DNA from 3 places in the Polaromonas sp. CG_9.11 genome. Region 2 is predicted to be linked to each of the others. Evidence: predicted binding sites of a transcription regulator. Region 2 holds the regulator's gene; each other region holds the start of a gene.
What was found. The regulator FNR, encoded in region 2, switches genes on or off when oxygen is low (the NO sensors DNR and NnrR bind a similar motif). The targets are predictions, from matches to a motif close to TTGATNNNNATCAA.
Positions count from the first base shown of each region.

Region 1: IWX85_RS05070 (TraR/DksA family transcriptional regulator) is a predicted target of FNR. The motif match lies at 1,956-1,969, and genes of this name have one in related genera.
Region 3: nirK (copper-containing nitrite reductase) is a predicted target of FNR. The motif match lies at 1,727-1,740, and genes of this name have one in related genera.

Region 1 is NZ_JADOVE010000004.1:107,714-112,023, forward strand. Features, by position in the region: gene IWX85_RS05050 (cryptochrome/photolyase family protein) at 1-426, opposite strand, end outside; gene IWX85_RS05055 (DUF2256 domain-containing protein) at 423-590, opposite strand; gene IWX85_RS05060 (DUF2788 domain-containing protein) at 748-957, opposite strand; gene IWX85_RS05065 (DUF2189 domain-containing protein) at 957-1,826, opposite strand; gene IWX85_RS05070 (TraR/DksA family transcriptional regulator) at 2,027-2,395, shown strand; gene IWX85_RS05075 (DUF2189 domain-containing protein) at 2,811-3,578, shown strand; gene IWX85_RS05080 (heme-binding protein) at 3,617-4,261, opposite strand.
Region 2 is NZ_JADOVE010000013.1:75,606-79,915, reverse strand. Features, by position in the region: gene IWX85_RS12215 (sulfite exporter TauE/SafE family protein) at 1-28, opposite strand, end outside; gene hemN (oxygen-independent coproporphyrinogen III oxidase) at 38-1,420, opposite strand; gene fnr (fumarate/nitrate reduction transcriptional regulator Fnr) at 1,658-2,380, shown strand; gene IWX85_RS12200 (hypothetical protein) at 2,420-2,713, opposite strand; gene IWX85_RS12195 (FixH family protein) at 2,793-3,050, opposite strand; gene ccoG (cytochrome c oxidase accessory protein CcoG) at 3,069-4,310, opposite strand, start outside.
Region 3 is NZ_JADOVE010000005.1:71,937-76,246, forward strand. Features, by position in the region: gene IWX85_RS05905 (nitric-oxide reductase large subunit) at 1-988, opposite strand, end outside; gene IWX85_RS05910 (Rrf2 family transcriptional regulator) at 1,205-1,696, shown strand; gene nirK (copper-containing nitrite reductase) at 1,899-3,299, shown strand; partial or broken gene IWX85_RS05920 (type IIL restriction-modification enzyme MmeI) at 3,505-3,978, shown strand; gene IWX85_RS05925 (class I SAM-dependent methyltransferase) at 4,039-4,310, shown strand, end outside.

The DNA of each region.
Region 1 (4,310 bases), on a different contig from region 2:
AAGCGGCTTGCCCGATGCGTTTGCCGCAGTGCGCATCGACTGCAGCACGCGCCAGTCGCCCGGCGCGGTCATGACCAGCGCTTGGGGCGACAGGGTGTCGATGTCGCGGTGCAATTGGGCCGCCAGCGTGCCGCCATTGGCGCTGTCGTCCAGCCGGGTGTAGTGAACCGTCCAGCCCCGGGCGCGCAGCGATTCGGCAAAGTGGCGCATGGCGCTCAAAAACAGGGCAATGCGCTGCTTGGCCGACCAGACGTGGGTGGATTCCTCGGCCACTTCGGCCATCCACACGCAATCACGTTCGGCATCAAAGCCATCAAAGGCAGATGACTGTTCATCCAGCTGGTCGCCCAGCACGATGACCAGATGGCGCAGCCGCCCGGGAGGTGCGGGGGTGGCTGCGGCCGCTGCCGTGTGTTCGCCGGTCATGCCGCTGCGCCGCTTTTATTTTTCCTGGCGCGGCAGGCATCCGAGCAGTCAAGCACGTCGGCCCAGTTTTTGGCCCAGGCCTTGCACCAGGTCATGGTGCGGCCGCAAACGGCGCACAGCTTGTGCGGTAGGGCCTGCTTGTTGCCCTTGAAGTCATTTTTCATGGACCGATTGTGGCAAGACTGATCCGCCCGCCAAGGCCAGCCTGATTTTCAAGGGTTTTTACACGCTATTTATTTAATAGCTATTGACGCAGACAGATATTGCGCAGGAGGGAGTTTTTGTTCGGAAACTCGAACACAGCAGGCAAAGATCAGGGGTTTACTTTTCCAGCATCCACTGGATGACGTACTTGGCGACAAAGCCCACCATGCCAAAGGCCAGGCCCAGAAAAATCACGAAAGTGCCAAACTTTCCGGCCTTGGACGACCAGGCCAGCTGGCCGATGATGAACAGCATGTAGAGCATGAACGCACCGACGCCGAACGACAGTCCAAAGGCGGCCACCTGCTCCTCTGAATAGCCGAACATCAGGCGGCACCCTCGGGCGGCAGGCGCTCGGGCAGCGCACTGGCATCGACCAGGTCGCGGTAGGCATGCCAGCTGGCATGGCCCAGCAGCGGCAGCACCACGACCAGGCCCAGCAGCAGCGTGCCCAGGCCGAGCAGCGTCAGCACCATGATCAGCGCCGCCCACAAGACCAGTGGAAGCGGGTTGGTCAGCACCGCCTGCCAGCTGGTCAGCACCGCCTGCAGCACATCGACCCGGCGGTCGAGCAGCAGCGGCATGGCAATCACGCTGGATGCAAAGATCGGCGCCGCCATCAGGCCGCCCATGGTCAGCCAGAGCTCGAAGACGTAGTGGCCTGGCGCCAGCACGATGTGGCGCAGGAAATCCAGCGGCGAGTTGACGGGTTCGGGCGCCAGCAGGGTGATCAGCGCGGCCGATGTCAGCACCCAGCCGGTCCCGGCCAAGGCCAGCAGCAGGCCGAAGCGCACCATGCTCCAGTAGCCGCCCCTGGCCGCATAGCGCGAAAACTGCCAGCGCGTCCAAGTGTTGACGATGAGCCGGAGATTGACCGGCTCACCGCGTTCAATTGCCCGGCTGATGGCATACAGGCTGGTAGCCAGCACCGGCGCCACCACCAGAAAACCGGAAAAGGCACCGGCCAGCAGCCAGAACCGGTCGCGTGCCAGCAGCACCAGCAGGCCACCGAACGCGGCAGGGACCAAGCCGTGCAGCAGGCTCAGCCAGCCGCCGCGCCGCATGTCCCGGGCACCGCGCGCCAGCCAGTCCAGGGGCTGGGCCATGCCGATGTTCCGGATGCCGGGCAGGGCCAGCGCGCCGCGGCGGGTGCGCGGCGCAAGGGGTGGAGGGGGAGGAAGATTGGATGGGGACACGGTGGAAAGGAAGCTTACCTGCAATTCTTCGAGCAGCGCCTGGATTCAGCGGCAACATGGCTGAAAATCGCCGCGCATTACCCCATGCAGGCATGCGATGCAGGCACTTCACGGGTGTTTTCATGCGCGTTGACTCTTGTCAATGACAGAAATCCCGGACAGGCGCATGATCAATTTCAATCCACCAAGGAGACCTTTCAATGACCCCAGAACAAGCCACGCCCTACCGCCAGCAACTGATCGCCATGCACACCGCCATGCTGGCGCAGATGAGCGACCAGCGCGGCGGCCTGCTGGGCCGCGCCGAAGCGGCAGCCGACCATTTCAATCGCCGCGAGGACTCCAGCGCCCAGGTGGCCACCGAGCGCGAACTGGAGTTTGCCATTGGCGAGCGCGAAACCAGCGAACTGGCACTGATCGACGCGGCCCTGGCGCGCATCGACTCAAGCAGCTACGGCGAATGCATCAACTGCGCAGCCCCCATCCCCGCGCCAAGGCTGCAAGCCAGCCCCGAAGCACCGCGCTGCATTGCCTGCCAGGAAAAATTCGAACAGCGCCAAGCCGCCTGAAATCCGGTTTCTCCTGCTTTTTTTATCCTGTCCCGGGACAGCATTGCATGCGCACTTTTCACGTTGTCGCCGGGATGGCCCATTCCGAAGTCCATGTGTGGATGTCTGACCGCGATCTGGCCAGGTCCGTCCGCCTCCCTGCCCGCCCAACCGCAGTGCGAGGCGCAGGCCCTGTCAATCCGCAGCGGCAGCGCTTGTTGGTACTTTCCTGCTGGTCAGGGCCGGGGGAACGGGTTAGGCTGACGCCTGACGACAGACCCGTCTTTTCAACCAAAACCCCATGCGCTCACCCCCTTCCCGCGACGACGGCTGCAAGCCGCCCGCAACCGTTTCGTCCCAAGCCCGTCTTCTGCGCGACGACCTGCCCGTCATGGCCGCGCCGTATGTGCCTCCGCCTCCGGTCGGGCCGCAGGCCATGATGCAGCCGCTCGGTCCGGGCGCGCCCTTTGCCTGGCTGGGCGCAGGATGGCGCGACCTGAAGGCGCACCCCGGCATCGGCCTGTTTTACGGCCTGTGCTTCTGGCTCATGGCGGTCACGCTTGGCGCCGTGTTTCGCGCCCGGCCTGAATACACGCTGACGATTGCCTCGGGCTGCCTGCTTGTCGGCCCCTTCCTGGCAATGGGGCTGTATGAAGTCAGCCGCCGCCGCGAGCAAGGCCTCACGCCCGAACTCGGGGCATCGCTGACCTGCTGGGACAGCCACATCCGCAGCATAAGCATGCTGATTCTGGTGATGATCGTGCTGGAACTGCTGTGGGGCCGGGCGTCGCTGGTGGTGTTCGCGGTGTTTTTCAACACCGGCATGCCTTCGACCACCGGGGTGCTCAATGCCGTGTTCAACCCCGACAACTGGGAATTCGTCGCCGTTTACCTGGTACTGGGGGGAATGTTTGCGGCGCTGGTGTTTTCGACCGCCGTGGTGTCCATCCCGATGATCCTGGACCGCGACACCGATGCCATTTCAGCCGCCATTACCAGCATCCGGGTGGTGTTTTCAAGCCCCGGCGTGATGCTGCTGTGGGGGTTGGTCATCACCACGCTGATTGCCTTGGCGCTGCTGCCCTGGGGCGCGGGCCTGGTGGTGATCGGCCCGCTGCTCGGCCATGCAAGCTGGCATGCTTACCGGGGAACGGTGCGCTGGCAGGAAGCTGATGCATCGGCCAGCAGCACCGCCCACGGCTGAAACAGACGGCAAAAAAATGGCCGGTGAACGCCGAAAGTTCAGGGGTTTTTGACTTCCACCTGTATTTCGTTTCGCCGCCACATGGGCAGGGTCCACGGCGGGTCATAGCGCGCCAGCAGCGGCGCGCCGACGGGCTGCAGTTGTCGCGACCGCATCCAGGCCGCCAGTTCATCGGTTTTTTGCTGCACCTTGGATGCCGTGTTCAGGCCCGAGTAACCCAGCACGGCAAAAGTCCTGGCGGGCAGTTCACGCAGGCTGACCGCCGCGTTGACCGGTTTGGGCAGCGTCTGCATCGAATACTGGCCCGGCATCACGAAATGAATGCGCCACTGGCTGGCAGTCGCCATGGAGGCATCAGCCGCCACGGGTTCCGCCGTGACCGGGGCGGTCATGGCTATTTTTGCGGAGCGGGCCACCGGCTCCAGGGTGACAGGCGCGGTCATGGCGATTTTTTCGGAAGCGTTTTCAGCGCCCGTGGCCGCCAGCGTGTTGTTGCCGAAGATGTAGTCGGCAATCAGCCTGAAGCCCTTGCTGGACGCCGCGTCCATGTCGCCATCGACGAGCGTTTCGGCAACGATGACCGGCGCATACCGGCGGACTTCGTAGCTGCCATCCTGTGTCAGCACGTCAAACCGGGGTTCTTCAACAGCCATCGCCATGCTCCCTGCAGTGATTCCGGCCATGAGCAGGCCAGCAAAGCGCCCCGGGCGACGCCACGCCGCCGGGGTTGAC
Region 2 (4,310 bases):
ATGCCGTCATGGCCAGCGAGGTATTCATGCAGCCGTTCTAGATGATCCGGGAAAACCTTGCCAGCGTACGGTCTGCCTGAAGGTAACGGTCAAACACCATCGCCACGCTGCGTACAAAATAGCAGCCCGTCGCCGTTACCAGAAGGCCGGTGTCACTGACCTCCACCAGGCCCTGCGCCTGCAGGCCGCAAAGCATTTCCAGCTCGGCGGCAAAATAGCGTTTGAAATCAATCAGGTAGCCCAGCTCAATCGACTCGAACTCCAGCTGGCCCTGGGACACCAGCGCCATGATGACGCTGCGCCGCACCAGGTCATCCCGAGACAGCGCCAGTCCCCGCACCACGGGCAGCCGCCCCTGCTGCAGGTCGTCGTAATACGCGTCCAGGGTCTTGGCGTTCTGGCTGTAGGTGGCGCCCACCTTGCCCATGGCGGAGACCCCCAGGCCGATCAGGTCGCCTTCAGGCTGGAAGCTGTACCCCTGGAAGTCGCGGTGCAGGCGGCCCTGGCGCTTGGCAACAGCGAGCGCATGGTCTGGCAGGGCAAAGTGGTCCATGCCGATATACACATATCCGGCAGCCTGAAAGGCCGAAAAAGAGTGCGACTGCATGAAAAGCTTGGCGCGGGCGTCGGGCAACCCGGCAGCATCAATCCGGCGTTGCGACTTGAAACGCTGGGGCAGATGGACATAGGCATACAGGGCAATGGAGTCCGGCCGCAGTTGCACGACCTGCGCCAAGGTGCGGTCAAACGATTCCGGCGTTTGTTGCGGCAGCCCATGAATCAGGTCCAGGTTGATGGACTGAAAACCAATCAGGCGCGCTGCTGCCATCAATGAAAAAAACTGTTCTGCGGGCTGGATGCGGTGAACCGCTTGTTGCACTGCCGGATCGAAATCCTGGACCCCGAAGCTCAGCCGGTTGAAGCCAAGTTCGGCCAGCGTGGCCAGGCGCGCGGCATCAACGGTCCGGGGATCGACTTCAATGGAATAGTCTCCACCCGATGCAATCCGGAAACTCCGCCGCAGCATGGCCATCAACTGGCGCAATTCACCATCATTTAAAAAGGTTGGACTGCCGCCGCCCAGATTCAGCCGGCTGAGTGCCTGACCCGTTCCCAGATGGGCGGCGTACAAATCAAGCTCGCGGCCAAGATAGTGCAGGTAGGTTTCACCGTGCGCATGCTGCCTGGTGATGATCTTGTGGCAGGCACAGTAGTAACAAAGCGATTCGCAGAAAGGGATGTGCACGTAAAGTGACAGCGGCAGCCGCATGGCGGCCGCACCGTTTCGGCGCTGCGCAAGGGCCTGCACCAGCTGTTCGGACGTGAAGGCTTCCACGAAGCGGTCTGCTGTCGGGTACGAGGTGTAACGGGGTCCCGGAACATCGAAACGGCGAAGCAATTCATGAGTGGGGATAGGCATACAATTGATCGCAAGTGCGTTCGTGACGGTTCCTTGAAACGCGCACCCTCGATTTTGGGGCAAGCACTGCCAATGTATCGTGAAGCCCGCATTGCTTGTTTGACCTATGTCAGCGGTCAGCCTGTCTGAAACCAGGCAACGAACCCTCATCAGGAGAATGTCATGTTTGAGGTCACACCAGAGTCCATGGGTACGGGCAAGCGCGGGGAAGTCGCAAGCGAGGACGGGCTCCAGCCCATCAACCCTCTCACCGTAAAAGTTGCCTGCTCGAATTGCAATCTTCGTGAACTCTGCATGCCCATGGGACTGAAAGCCGATGAGCTGGACAGGATTGAGGAAGTGGTCGCCGTACGCCGCAAGGTCAAGCGCGGAGGCCGTCTGTACAGCAACGGTGAAAAGTTCAGTTCCCTGTTTGCCATCCGCACCGGCTTTTTCAAAACCTGCATCACCACCGAAGACGGCCGCAACCAGGTCACCGGATTTCAGATGGCTGGCGAAATTATCGGGCTGGACGGCATTGTCAGGGAACACCACACCTGTGACGCCATCGCGCTGGAAGACGCTGAAGTATGCGTGATGCCGTTTGACCGCATTGAAGAGTTGTCACGGGAAGTTGTCTCCCTTCAACGCCATGTGCACAAGATCATGAGCCGCGAGATTGTTCGTGAACACGGCGTGATGTTGCTGCTGGGCAGCATGCGCGCCGAAGAGCGCCTGGCCGCCTTTTTATTGAACCTGGTCCAGCGGCTGCATGCCCGCGGCTTCTCGCAATCGGAGCTTCTGCTGCGCATGACGCGAGAAGAAATCGGCAGCTACCTGGGCCTGAAGCTGGAAACGGTCAGCCGGACTTTTTCAAAGTTTGTCGAAGACAAGATTATGGAAGTCAAGCAGCGCCATGTGCGCATCCTTGACACCGAAGCGCTCAAGCTGATCGTGAACAACAACCACAAGCCCTACTGAGACTGAAATTTGCCGGCAGATGGCTGACGGGTCGATGGTTCAATTGACCTTCACTTTTTTGGCGCCGTTTTCGGGCTGTCCCTCGGCAGACAATTCGCGACGATTCATTTCGTATGGCGACATGGCAAGCAGGACCGTCAAGGCACTCGACGCCATGGTCAGCCCCCAGAAGACAAAAAAAGCCAAGGTGTAGACGGCCTCGCGAGACAAGGCCAAGGGCTGCCCGAACCAATGCAGGCTTTGTGGATCGACAAAGGCAAACACGAACATTTCTGCCACGCCTGCCAGCAGGAAAGCAGGCCATGCAATCCACATCATTCTTTGAGCCCCCATAGAGTTCAAGTCCTTGTTGTCGTTTGAGGATTGGAAGGACTTGTCATTTGACGCGTGTTTCCTGAATTCATTTCAGTTCTCAAGGCTCGGCAGGCGCCGGGATGCCCGTGGCCGCATGATTTCGAGCCTGCATCGCTGGCGCCATGTTGGTGGACGATGCCTCCGGCTTCACGGCACTCGGCTGTGTTCCCTGGCCGTAGCTGGTCACCACAGGATCGGGAATCTTGATGGCCAGGTACAGGGTAATGAACGAGGCAACAACGACCACCGCAGGCCCTGCAAAAACCATCCATACATGCCCGAATTTCCACCAGGGTTGTCCGTATTCTTCGTTCATGACATTTCCATTGTTAAGTTAGCGGGGCACCAAAAAAACCGACTTCTCAACCACACGACCCGGCGAGTTGACCGCCTCGACTTCAAAATGGATCTCATGCGAGCCTGGACCGGCAGCCTCGTACGGCAATTGCAGGGTAACGGTGACCCCACGCGCCTGGGTCGCATCGACAGTGAATGTGCCTTCTGACGCCAGCACCAGGCCCGGCAAACCGGTGGCTGCGATGCGGTAGTGCTGGGTGGTTTCGGTCGCATTCATCACCTGCAGGCGGTAGACATTTTCAATCTTGCCACCACTCACGATACGCGCCAGCGAAGCACGGTCACGAATGACATCGACCTTGAATGGGGAGCGCAACGCCAGGCTGATGAACAAGGCGGCGGTCACGGCCAGCAAGATGGCCGTATAGACCAGCACCCTGGGACGCAATACACGGCGCAAAAGCTGCGATCTTCCCCAGCCCTGGACCACCGCATTCTGGGTCGAATAGCGAATCAGCCCGCGCGGGTAGTTCATTTTGTCCATCACGGTGTCGCATACGTCGATGCACGCCGCGCAACTGATGCATTCGTATTGCAGCCCTTTGCGGATATCGATCCCCGTCGGACAGACCTGGACACAAAGCGTGCAGTCGATGCAGGAACCCAGGTTCAGGGCAGCCGGATCAGCCTTTTTGGAACGGGAACCCCGGGGTTCGCCGCGCGCCTCGTCATAGGTCACGATCAAGGTGTCCTTGTCGAACATGGCGCTCTGAAAGCGGGCGTACGGGCACATGTACTTGCAGACCTGTTCACGCATGAACCCTGCATTGCCATAGGTGGCAAATCCATAAAAGAAAACCCAGAAGGTTTCCCATGGCCCCATGCCTGCGTTGATGAAACTGACGCCCAACTCCTTGATGGGCGTGAAATAACCGACAAAGGTAAACCCTGTCCACAGCGCCAGGGCCATCCACAAAAACTGCTTACTGGCCTTGCGTGCCAACTTGTTGACGGACATGGGACTTGCATCAAGTCGCAAACGTGCCGAACGATCGCCTTCGGTCACCTTTTCAAGCCAGAGAAAGATTTCGGTATAGACCGTTTGGGGACAGGCGTAGCCACACCACTGGCGACCGGCCACAGCCGTGAACAGAAACAGCCCCAACGCCGAAATGACCAGAATTCCCGACAGGTAAATGAAATCCTGCGGGTAAAGAACCAGTCCAAGAATATAGAAGCGCCGCGCTTCCAGATCGAACAATACAGCTTGGCGCTGGCC
Region 3 (4,310 bases), on a different contig from region 2:
GAATGGTGCGGCTCACGGTGAACGGCAGGATCTCGCCCAGCGGGAAGCCGAAGAAGCTCTGGCCTTCGACTGCATAGTGGGCGGTGATGACGCCCATGCCGACCTGCGCCAGGATCAGGCCGATCACCACGTAGAAATACTTGCGCGTGGCCTTCATCGACGGCGTCGGCTTCAAGTCAAACAGCGGATCGGTCTTGGCGGGCTTCGGATCACTCTCTTCCTTGGAAGTCGAGTGGTAAAAAATCATGCCGGCAATGGCCGCGATCATGAAGATGATGCTGGCAATCGACCAGATGCCCGCGCCGGCGGTGGGCGTGTTGTCCACCAGCGGCTCATGCGGCCAGTTGCTGGTGTAGCTGATGTCGGTTTCGTTCGGCCGGTCCGTGGCGGCGGACCATGAGGACCAGAAAATGAAGGCCGGAAGCGCTTTCAGGTCGTCCGCGTCAGGCAGCAGGCCTGAACTCATGGCGTACTGCTCGCGCAGCTTGTCGAGCGACGGCGCATCGCCGAACAGGTCGGTGTAGTGGCGTGCGACCTGCTGCACGGCCTCGGTGCGCTCGGGCGACAGGGTGATGGCGCCGGTGGCGGCGTCATAGGTGTTGCCGCGCATCTCGACCTTGAGCCGGGCGTTGAGTTCGGCCTGCTGGCCGACGCTCAGCGCCTCGAAGGTCTTGCCGAAATCGCGTTGTGCCCAGACGCCGCGCAAGGCCAGTGCCTCGCGGTGCAGCCAGTCGGCCGACCAGTCGGGCGCTAGGTAGCTGCCGTGCCCCCAGACCGAACCGAGCTGCTGGCCGCCGGCCGAGAGCCAGGCTTTCTGGCCGCGCTGGACCTGTCCTTCGGAGAACAACACCGTTCCCTGGGTGCTGATGACTTGTTTGGGAACCGGCGGTGCTGTCAGGTAAATCTCTGTTCCGACCCAGCCCAACACGGCAAAGGACAGCACACAGATGACAGCAAGCCAGGTCCAGAGTTTGCGCGTTGCTTGCATGGCAAATTTCCTTGGTGGTTACGGTTGAAAAATTCGAAAACACTTCAAACTTATTAAAATGCATTCTAATTGCATCTTTTAAAAAGATGAAACATAAATACATATTTATTCCTTGGCTGGTTGAAAATATCTGGCCATCTCTAAAATCGCGCTGGTGTTCAACGCTGCTGGCCTGACGCGTTGCCTTCGTTTTCCCCACCGGATCCTCATCACGCCATGCGACTGACCACCTACACCGACTACGCCCTGCGCACCCTGATGTACCTTGCCGCCAACCGCGACCGGTTGGTGACCATTCAGGACATTGCCAATGCCCACAACATTGCCAAAAACCATCTGACCAAGGTCGTGCACCAGCTCGGCATTTTGGGCGAGGTCGAGTCGTTGCGGGGCCGCAACGGCGGACTCAGGCTGGGCAAGGAACCGTCGCTCATCAACATTGGCGCCGTGGTGCGCAGCACCGAACCCGATTTCTACATGGCCGAATGTTTCGATCCCGCCAAAAACCACTGCATGCTGACGACCGCCTGCAAGCTCAAGGGCGTGCTGTACAGCGCCACGGCTGCCTACCTGGCCGTGCTTGATGGCGTGACGCTTGAAGACCTGATGGCCCAGGGCGGCAGCCGTATGGAAAACCCTGCCACATTCCAGTCGATCCCCATCCTGAGGCAGCCAGCGCCACCGCCCGGCAGAAGAAAAACGGGTTGAAAAGCCCATGCGCCCAGCGCGCCCGATAGGTTGACTTGGATCAAATTAAAACATTCATTTAATATCTATGATTAATCCAGGCAGGCCGATGAATCTGAGACACACAACCACTGCATTTCGCACCATTCGGGTGGCGGCACGGGGAAAGCAAACCACTGGCCTGCTTTTGCGTTAGACAACAACGTCATTCAAGGTGATAAAAATGAAAGTTACATTCCTGAAAAATGCGGTCGCAGCTGCGGTCGTCAGTGTTGCAAGCCTGTCAGCCAGCTTTGCCGCCACCCCCCATGGCCAACACGACACCGGCGTCAAGGCCATACCCAACGTGACTTTTACCCTGCGCACCGACATTGCCGACGGCAAGCTGGTGTTTATCGGCGAAACCGGCGCCATCAAGGGCAAGGTCAATCCGCAACTGGCCGTGGCAGAAGGCGCCATCGTGCAGATCAACCTGATCAATGGCGACGGTGCGACGCACGACATCAGCGTGCCTGACTTCAAGGCGTCATCAAACCAGCTCAACACCAAGGGCGCCAGCACCACCATCGTGTTCCAGGCCAACAAGAAGGGTGAATTCAAATACATCTGCACGTTGCCAGGCCATGTGCAGGCCGGCATGATCGGCCAGATCATGGTCGGCGACGGCGCCCCCACACCCAAGGCGCTAGGTGCAGAAGTCTCGCGCAGCCCGATGGAAGTCAGCACGCCGATAGGCGCCCGTGGTCCGCAAAGCCTGACGGTGGACCTGGAAACCACCGAAGTCCTGGGTCAGCTGGATGACGGAACCACCTATAAATACTGGACCTTCAACAACAAGGTGCCCGGTCCCTTCATCCGCGTGCGCCAGGGCGACACCGTGACGGTGAACATGGCCAATGCCGCCGACAGCAAGATGATCCATTCGGTCGACTTTCATGCCGTGACCGGCCCTGGCGGCGGCGCAGCGGTGACGCAGGCTGCACCCGGCACCAGCAAGAGCTTCACCTTCAAAGCGCTCAACCCGGGCCTGTTTGTGTACCACTGCGCCACGCCGATGGTCGCCCAGCACATTTCCAACGGCATGTACGGCATGATCCTGGTCGAACCCGAAGGCGGCCTGCCCCAGGTAGACCGCGAGTTCTATGTCATGCAGGGTGAGCTCTACACCGCCCAGGCGCACGGCACGCAGGGAGAAAACGAGTTTTCCCTTGAAAAAATGCTGAAGGAGCAACCCGAGCACATGATGTTCAACGGCACGATGGGCGCGCTGACCAAGACACACCGCATGGAAGCAAAAGTTGGTGAAACCATGCGTATTTTCTTCGGTGTCGGCGGCCCCAATGCCACGTCGAGCTTCCATGTGATTGGCGAAGTGTTCGACCGGGTCTACAACCTGGCCGACCTGACATCGCCGCCACTCAAAAACGTGCAAACCATCAGCGTGCCGCCTGGCGGCGCATCGATGGTCGAGTTCAAGGTGGAAGTGCCGGGCCGCTACATCCTGGTGGACCATGCCTTGTCACGGCTTGAAAAAGGCCTGGCTGGTTTCCTGTACGTGACCGGTCCTGAAAATCATTCGGTGTTCCATACCGCCGAAAAAATGGATCCGAATTCAGGGCATTGAACCAAGGGGACGGCAGCCTGCCCGCCTTTCGCTTCAGGAGGGGGCAGGCCACTTTGAAAGCGCGGCAGTTTTTGGCGCGCTTTTTCATGCATTCAAACAAAAATCAACATTAAATAAGCTTTCGGCGCAAGCAGTACGGGCGCAGGCAGCTATCAAATAAGAAGCGAAGTCTTTTACTCCACATGCGTCCTTCTTTACTGAGTCCTCATTGACCGACCTGTACGACAGGTTGACCATGCCGCCTGGGCTGGTCAAGGTGCAGCAAGAGTTCGACGCCCTCGTGGACGCGGCCTGTACGCTGGAAGGTGGCAAGAAAACAAGGAAGAACGACGCCGCGCAGGTCGCCTTTCTGTTCAGGCTGTGCCGGGAGCAGACCAGCCGGCTGCCTGCCCGAAAAAGCCAAACCCAGGCGTCAAGCAAAGGGCGTTTGAGCCTACAGAATGCGGGTTTATGCTTCGCTGAACCGACCTGCGTGGCCACCAAAAAACCATTTCCAGATACGATACAAACCATAACAGGTATGAAAAAAACCAAATCACGAACCAGTTCCCGTCTGGCCGACGCCTTTATTCCCAAGGTTCGGCATCGGATACCGGCGGAGCTTTTATGCCAATCAGGTGTTTGCCCTGGCCTGGTCAGGCCGTGGGGCGGTTCAGCGGGAGCTGGCAGTGCTGTCTGAAGCGGGCTTGCTCACTGTCGGCAAGCCAGCCAACCCGAAGCACTTGCAAGCCAACACCGCATGACGTCCTGGTACGACCGCTACATCCTGCCGCCGGCGCTGGACTTTGCCTGTGGCCTGCCCATGATCAGCCGCCAGCGCCAGCTCATCGTGCCGCTGGCGCGGGGCCGGGTACTGGAAATCGGCATTGGCACCGGGCTGAACATGCCGTGGTATGACAAAACCCGTGTCACCCACATCACTGGGCTAGACCCGGCACTGCAGTTGCATCCGCGGGCGCGCGAGCGCATCGCCGAGGCCGGGCTGGAGGTGGAACTGGTGGGCCTGTCGGC